Regions from separate parts of the Paenibacillus sp. SAFN-117 genome, predicted to be linked through region 2. Evidence: riboswitches for the same ligand, from Rfam matches in the RefSeq annotation. Region 2 holds a riboswitch; the other holds the start of a gene.
The links. A riboswitch is a leader RNA that binds a small molecule or an ion and turns the genes downstream of it on or off. The one in region 2 is predicted to bind ZMP and ZTP.
Positions count from the first base shown of each region.

Region 1: linked by a shared signal. The riboswitch ahead of ACTHRH_RS03470 (bifunctional 5,10-methylenetetrahydrofolate dehydrogenase/5,10-methenyltetrahydrofolate cyclohydrolase) and the one ahead of rpiB (ribose 5-phosphate isomerase B) in region 2 are both predicted to bind ZMP and ZTP.

Region 1 covers NZ_JBQCLK010000003.1:107,739-111,375, reverse strand. The annotation lists gene ACTHRH_RS03475 (N,N-dimethylformamidase beta subunit family domain-containing protein) at 1-1,495, shown strand, start outside; ZMP/ZTP riboswitch at 1,612-1,691, shown strand; gene ACTHRH_RS03470 (bifunctional 5,10-methylenetetrahydrofolate dehydrogenase/5,10-methenyltetrahydrofolate cyclohydrolase) at 1,750-2,634, shown strand; gene ACTHRH_RS03465 (cyclodeaminase/cyclohydrolase family protein) at 2,637-3,266, shown strand; gene ACTHRH_RS03460 (extracellular solute-binding protein) at 3,385-3,637, opposite strand, start outside.
Region 2 covers NZ_JBQCLK010000006.1:46,970-50,606, reverse strand. The annotation lists gene glyA (serine hydroxymethyltransferase) at 1-301, opposite strand, end outside; gene ACTHRH_RS05765 (TIGR01440 family protein) at 549-1,163, opposite strand; gene rpiB (ribose 5-phosphate isomerase B) at 1,269-1,727, opposite strand; ZMP/ZTP riboswitch at 1,844-1,924, opposite strand; gene ACTHRH_RS05755 (low molecular weight protein arginine phosphatase) at 2,042-2,626, opposite strand; gene ACTHRH_RS05750 (manganese efflux pump MntP) at 2,774-3,334, opposite strand.

The DNA of each region.
Region 1 (3,637 bases), on a different contig from region 2:
ACAGCTCGAAAAGCTGTATTCAGCATCGGAACTTTCGGCAAGTATGAGAGCAGAATGTGCGGCATGCTATGATTTCAGTCAATTTATTTCGTCCAGCCGCCTAATCGACTGTTCGGGCGGACAAAATGACGGCCGGTTATATCAAGCGCCGGCACGAGCGGTGACAAGTCATAATTGGACAGGTGAATATGCGAGCTTTAAAGAGGCTCCCGACCAGTATGCCGCTGTTCATTTTCATGACGACGATTTATGCGATGCGGGCTGGGATGCCGATTTTGTCTGGAAAGTGCCGGACGAACTGCGGAGCGGAGTCTACGCTTTTCGTTTGGAGACGGAAGCCAGCGTCGATTATGTGCCATTGTTTGTACGTCCGGGCAGACAGACTGCCAAAGCAGAGGTCGTCTATTTGGCCCCAACTAATACGTATCTGGCTTATGCGAACGAACGACTGTATGAGCAGGCTCAAGCTTATATGGGAGACGATTATGTGCTTCCGGAGCAGGACCGGTTTCTGTCCGAGCATCCGGAGTTGGGCAAATCGATCTATGACTTGCATAATGACGGCAGTGGTGTACAGTACAGCTCCCGCTTGCGTCCGATTTTGAATATACGGCCTCATTACCGCAATTGGCGTGCAGTAAGGCATTTTTCAGCGGATTTATATATAACCGGTTGGCTGGAAAGGCGGAAGCAGCCTTATGATGTCATTACGGATGAAGATTTGCATCGGGAAGGGCAGGAGCTTCTGGCATCTTATAAAGTGATTATTACGGGCAGCCACCCCGAATATTGGACGCGTCCGATGCTTATTGCGCTAAAGCAATATTTGGCTGCCGGCGGTCGGCTGATGTATTTGGGCGGGAACGGGTTTTATTGGGTAACCAGTCTGGATGCAGACCGTTCTTACTTGCTTGAAGTACGGCGTGGCAATGCCGGTACAAGATCGTCTGATACACCGCCGGGGCAAATCTATCATAGTACAACCGGCGAGCCCGGGGGCTTATGGCGGCATTACGGTTTTGTGCCGCAGAGCATCGTCGGAGTTGGTTTTTCTGCGCTGGGCGGTATTAACGGCTGCGGATACAAGCGGCTTCCGGACAGTCATGATCCGGCGGCGGCGTTTATATTCGAAGGGATCGGGGAGGATGAAATCATCGGCGATTTCGGTCTCGTTATGGGCGGAGCGGTAGGGGATGAAATTGACCGCTTCGACCATGAATTAGGTACGCCCAAACATGCGCTGCGATTGGCGACCTCGACCGGTCTGGACGATTACTATCAAGTAGTCCATGAAGATTTGCTGTTCACAGCGCCGGGGCAAGGGGGGCTTGAAAGCCCGCTCGTGCGTGCCGATATGACCTATTTTGATATTGCCGGCGGCGGTGCGGTTTTCTCCGTTGGTTCCATTAACTGGGCGGGCAGTATAGCCTGGAATAATTACGATAATAATGTGGTCCGAATTAGTGATAACGTATTGCGCCGTTTCTTGTCATAATGGCCGTGGCACTCCTCCTGACAAGGCGTCTTGGTTCCGAAATGTTGGTGTGGGGCTGTTCTGAACAAAAAATTGCTTGTATTGCAGGAAATTTCAGAATATAATATTAGTTAATATTTGGTATGTGTAACTGGCGCACGTGGTGAACCACGAGGAAGCACATATGACGTTATAGCCGTTCGCCTGGGCAAAGTATTTGATCCCTAATCGGGGTCAAATACTTTTTTTTGTTAATGAAGGAGGAGCAGCAAGCTATGGGAATTTGGTTAACCGGGCAAGAGGCAGCGGATCGCATCCGAAAGGCAGTTGCTGAACAGGCAGGAAGAGTGAGGGAGCAGCGGGGGATAGAAGTAAAGCTGGCCGTTATTCTGGTGGAAGGGGACCCGGCTTCCCTGGCCTATGCGAAGGCTAAACAGCGGTGGGCTTCCCGGCTTGGTATAGCGTTCGAATGGATACGCCTCCCATCCGGAGTAACGGAACAAGAACTGATGGGAATCATTGATACGTTAAATAGGGACGATGGGGTTCACGGAATTCTGTTAGAGCTCCCTCTCCCACGGCACTTGTCCTCCAAAGCGATAATCGAGGCGATTTCGCCATGGAAGGACGTGGACGGATTGACCTCTTCCAACCGGCTGGCTAATCAAACCGGAGCCCCAGGACTATATCCGGCTACACCGTTATCCTGTGTCCGGCTTCTGGAAGATTACGGCTATGAGCTAAAGGGAAGACATGCTGTCGTGGTGGGGCGCGGGGAGACCGTAGGAATGCCGCTCCTTCATTTGCTGCTGCGGAAGAATGCCACCGTGACCGTGTGCCATTCGTATACTCCCGATCTGTCCGTCCCGCTTCGCCAGGCGGATTTTGTATTTGCCGCTGCGGGGCGTCAAGGATTAATAACGAAGTCTATGGTCCATCCCGATCTGGTCGCGATAGATGCGGGAATTAATGAAACAGACAGCGGGGAGTTGAAGGGGGACGTGGACTCCGGGGCGATTCTTCGCTTGCAGGCGTTATCGCCGGTTCCGGGAGGGGTAGGAACGCTGACAACGGCCATTCTATTTGAAAATGTTATAAAAGCCTTCGAACTGCAGCATGGTAAGAAGCAGCAGAATTTTATAAGAAAGGGGGGAGTATAGAAATGAGCTTGATGGATCAATCCGTTCGCTCCTTCGTCCAAGCGGCTTCATCCCGTACACCGACTCCGGGTGGAGGGAGCGTCGCGGCTCTGGTTGCTGCGCTGGGAGCGGCCATGGGCTCGATGGTTGCCCACTTTAGCCAGGGGCCTAAATTTGCCTCCCATTCGGAAGAAATGGAGCACATGATCATCCGGATGAAAGCGGATATCGATCAATTCGAAAGCCTTCTAGAGGAGGATGTTCACTCGTTCGAAACTTATATGTCCGCCGCCCGAATGTCAGGACAAACCGAGGAGCACAAGCAAGCCAAACAGGCTGCATTGGCCTCCGCCTCGGTACTGGCCACCGAGGTTCCTGTCAGGCTGATGCGAAGATGTCTGGCTTCCATGGAAACAATGGAAGGGATAGCCGGGAACGCGAACCGCAGGGTATTATCCGATCTTGGAATAGCCGTCTATCTTCTGGAGGCGGCTGCCCGCTCCGCATGGATTACAGTTGCCATCAACCTTCCCGGCCTGCAGGAGGAGAAGCTGAAGGAACAATACGGAAGGGAATGTGCACAAATCATCGGCCGGATCGAATCGATCCGGGCCGGCATGTTGTCCACCATCCATTCAAGGATAAACGAATGAGCTTTACATGGGAGAACGCAAATACCTCATATCGGAAGGATTAACGATAGAATCCCTCCTGTTTACCACTATTAGACTGCCTAGCCTAAAAAGCAGTCATCAAAAGTGCTTTGTTAGGCTAGGCGTTAACAACCGGCTGCTCGGAAAGCAGCTTCTCCAGATGTCGGCAGCAAGTATCCAAATCGGTCACTTGAGACCAATATAATTTCAGTTCCTCGCGAATTTGCTTCAGCAGCGGTCCGGATAACCCAAGCTCGGAATGCATCTTAAAGCTGGGAATGATTTCCCGATACAGCTGAAATCGGGAAGGCTCAGCCGCTTCATGCGGTTGTACCATGCGGGCTCCTTGTGCTGCAGGGCTTGGCGAACGT
Region 2 (3,637 bases):
CGGCCATATTAGCCTGTGCACCGGAGTGAGGCTGTACGTTGGCGTGTTCCGCGCCGAATATTTCCTTGGCCCGATTAATAGCGATCGTTTCTACTTCGTCCACATATTCGCAGCCGCCATAAAATCTCTTGCCCGGGTAGCCCTCCGCATATTTATTGGTCAATACGGAGCCCAAAGCTTCAATAACCGCTTCACTGACAAAATTTTCGGAAGCAATCAATTCAATTTTGCCGCGTTGCCGGCCGAGCTCCAGATTCATAGCCTTCAAAATTTCCGGATCGGCAGTACGTAAATGTTCCATCCTCATTTTCCTCCCAATGATCGTATTATAAATGATGGTTATTGGCATAAAACTTATGTCGAAAAAATCTGTCTATTTTCAAGATAAGGATAAACGGCTATCGCCGTCCTTTGGGCAGGCGCGTAAAAGCTACCTTTAAAACCGGGTTATTCGTCTTCGAAGAAGATCCGTTAGGTGCTTTTTTTAAATTTTAAGGAAACCCTGCAGCCTCTAAGAGCCGTCAATGCCCTATAGCGTTTCGCCGATTCTAGAGGCAGGCTCCTTCATTCGAAGGTTCCTGCTTCGTGTAGACCGCCCTGGCCCCGCCAATCAGCTTGGGACGGGTATAGGCCATAACAACATGGGCCTGACCTACGGAACGTATGGAAGGGCGTACGGGAACCGCCACCTTGCGCAGATGCATGCCGATTAATGTATCGCCGATATCTATTCCCGCATGGGCTTGAACGGTCTCGACCACAACCGGCTCGTTCAAGTGGTTATAGGCGTAGGCAGCCATAGAACCGCCGGCCTTGGGGACAGGAATAACGGATACCGGCTCCAGCGAAGGGTACGAAGCCAGCGCCTCCTTCTCGAGGACGAGAGCCCGGTTCAGATGCTCGCAGCATTGAAAAACCGGATAAAACCGCACCTTCTCGCGGGCTTTCATCACGCCTTCAAAAATACGTTCAGCTACACCCATAGCACCTGCGGAGCCTATTCGCCGCCCCATAACCTCGCTGGTACTCGTCCCGACAACGACCAACTGCCCATCTTGAATATGGCCGGCTTCGAGAAGTTCTCTCAGAATGAGGTTTACATCTTCTGTAATTTTCAGAAGGGATTCGTTCACTGGATAGTCGTCGGATCTGGAATCGGCCATTCCGGCCCGCCTCCTTCCACCCTGTAATTAATAAAATGATCCCACTTAATTCAGAATACCGGCATTCAGTACTCAACACGGACTGTTTCAGGCGAACCTTATCCGTTAGGGGTGAATGGAATATTTCTCTTCGATGGATTTCAATTTGCTTACCCGGCCTTCGTGACGGGAACCTTGAGAGAATTCCGTCTCCAGCCAAACCTTGACGATTTCCAGGGCAACCCCCGGCCCGACCACTCTTTCTCCTAAAGCCAGAACATTGGTATCATTGTGCTCTCTGGTCGCTTTGGCCGAGAACAGATCGGAAACGAGCGCACAGCGGATCCCCGGTACCTTGTTCGCGGCTATGGACATCCCGATCCCGGTGCCGCAGATGAGAATTCCTCTATCCGCCTGACCTGAAACTACCTGATCACAAACCTTGAGGGCATAATCCGGATAATCGACGGAGTCGGAACAATGGCATCCCAAATCCTCGACTTCATGTCCAAGGGCAATCACCTGCTGCTTGATATCCTCCTTCAGCCGTACCCCGGCATGATCCGCGCCAATCGCAATTTTCATCAACTTTTACCTCCCTTGTCGACCGATAACCGTTAGCCGATCACGGTTCAGTGTCCGTTAGTATACCCAAGCTGTTAAAATAGAAAAAAGAGCAGGCGGCGTGCGTGCACGACGTTGCTCTTTGCCCAGGCGACCGGCCGTATCCCCCGATGCTCCATTGTGGTTATTCCCACTTGTCGCCAGTTACATCGGGTTCTGATTAACGTTACCCCCATAATACCTTATAAGGCGGCAGGTTGTAAAGCTTCCTTTTGGCCTTTGTAAAGTCGTTTTTTATTACTACAAACAGTGATAATGAAAGGCACCTTTATAATTTATTGTTGTGATGATTTTAATTTATCGAGCAGTCTCCGCAGACAAAGCTCAATTTCATCCGCACAGCGCTTATAAACATCGAAGGAGCCTCCGAAAGGGTCCGAGATATCATAATCGGAGGAAGTCGCCGACCATTCCAGCCATGGCGGCATTTCCACCCCTGACAAGCTGGGGTTGAGCGCCTTCTGGATTTCCCATTCAGCCACCGCCCTTTCCTTCTCTGCCTCGGCGGCTGCTTCCTCTTCGTGGCGGACGTACTCTTTCAAGGTGAAGGTTTTATCCGCGGCTTCCGGATATTGTTGAATGAGCGATCTTTTGTGCCCCATGGTCATCGTCAGAATAAGCTCTGCCCAGTTCACATGCTCACCGGATACGGGAGAGGACAGAAGCATCTCCTGCATCCCTTTGGACTGAAGAATTTGACGGGAATGAGGGGAGATCGGACAGCCTTCCGAAGCGGCCGTTCCGGCTGAACGAATGTCCAGAGGAAGGCCCGCTTCTTCCGCCATAAGCCGCAGCATACCTTCAGCCAGCGGACTGCGGCAAGTATTACCTGTACAGACAAATAAAATGCGGTTAACCATTCGTTCACACCTCCTTATTAAGGATTGCCCGCTTCTTTCCCTTTCATCCGGGCTCATTTAACGATAAGCCTGCCTGTTCTTCCTGCAACAAAACCTAGTATGGCAAATCGTATGACTATTGTACCTCATCCGCCAAGAAGCGAACAATCAGAGAATGAACTGAACTCCGAACATTAGCAGGATGGCGCCTCCTATTGCCTCGCCGTAATTGCCCGCCCAATAGCCCATCCTTCTTCCGAGCCATAGACCGATAACGGACATTGTCCCGCCAAAAAAACCGAATAGGAGAACCGTCAGTAAAACATCGGAGTCGAACATCCCCATAGAGACTCCTACTGAAAAGCTGTCTACACTAACCATCAGGGCGAATAGCAGAAGTCCCCAGGCATTCCGGAAATCGAGGGTATGTACGGATTCTCCCCGCAAGGAACTATAGATCATATGCCCCCCGAGCAAAATGAGAAGCCCTCCTCCGGCCAATGTGGCTACCTCACCCAACAGATAGCCGACGTAATGGCCTGCCAGCATTCCCATAAGAGGCATCAATATATGGAATAGTCCGATCACGAAGCTCACTTTCAGAATACTTAGCAGCCGAATTCCCCTGAAGCCTATGCCTATCCCCAAAGAAAAAGCGTCCATTCCCAAAGCGAACGCCATCAACAGCAGTGTCGCAACGTGCCCCCAATCGAGCGTACCCAGAATCATGCGGCCTTCCCCCTGTCCACTCTTCTTCTTTCCAAACATATGCGGACAAGGGGGTAAACATACTATAAGTCTGTCCCAAGCCTTATATTAAATTTAGGTTTATCGTCTACGAGGGCTAAGTCGGGAATGGCTTCATCCAAGTAACGTAGTGTATTCCTTCGTAATCGCGATACTGGGAGAAGGAATCGCTTAATTTGTTGGCTTTTAGCACCTTTTAACAACGCACGCCTCTCCCGGCGCATTCTGAGGCGCTGATTGTATTCGGGAGGAAATGGTGATAAAAAGACATGCAAATGTGCATGT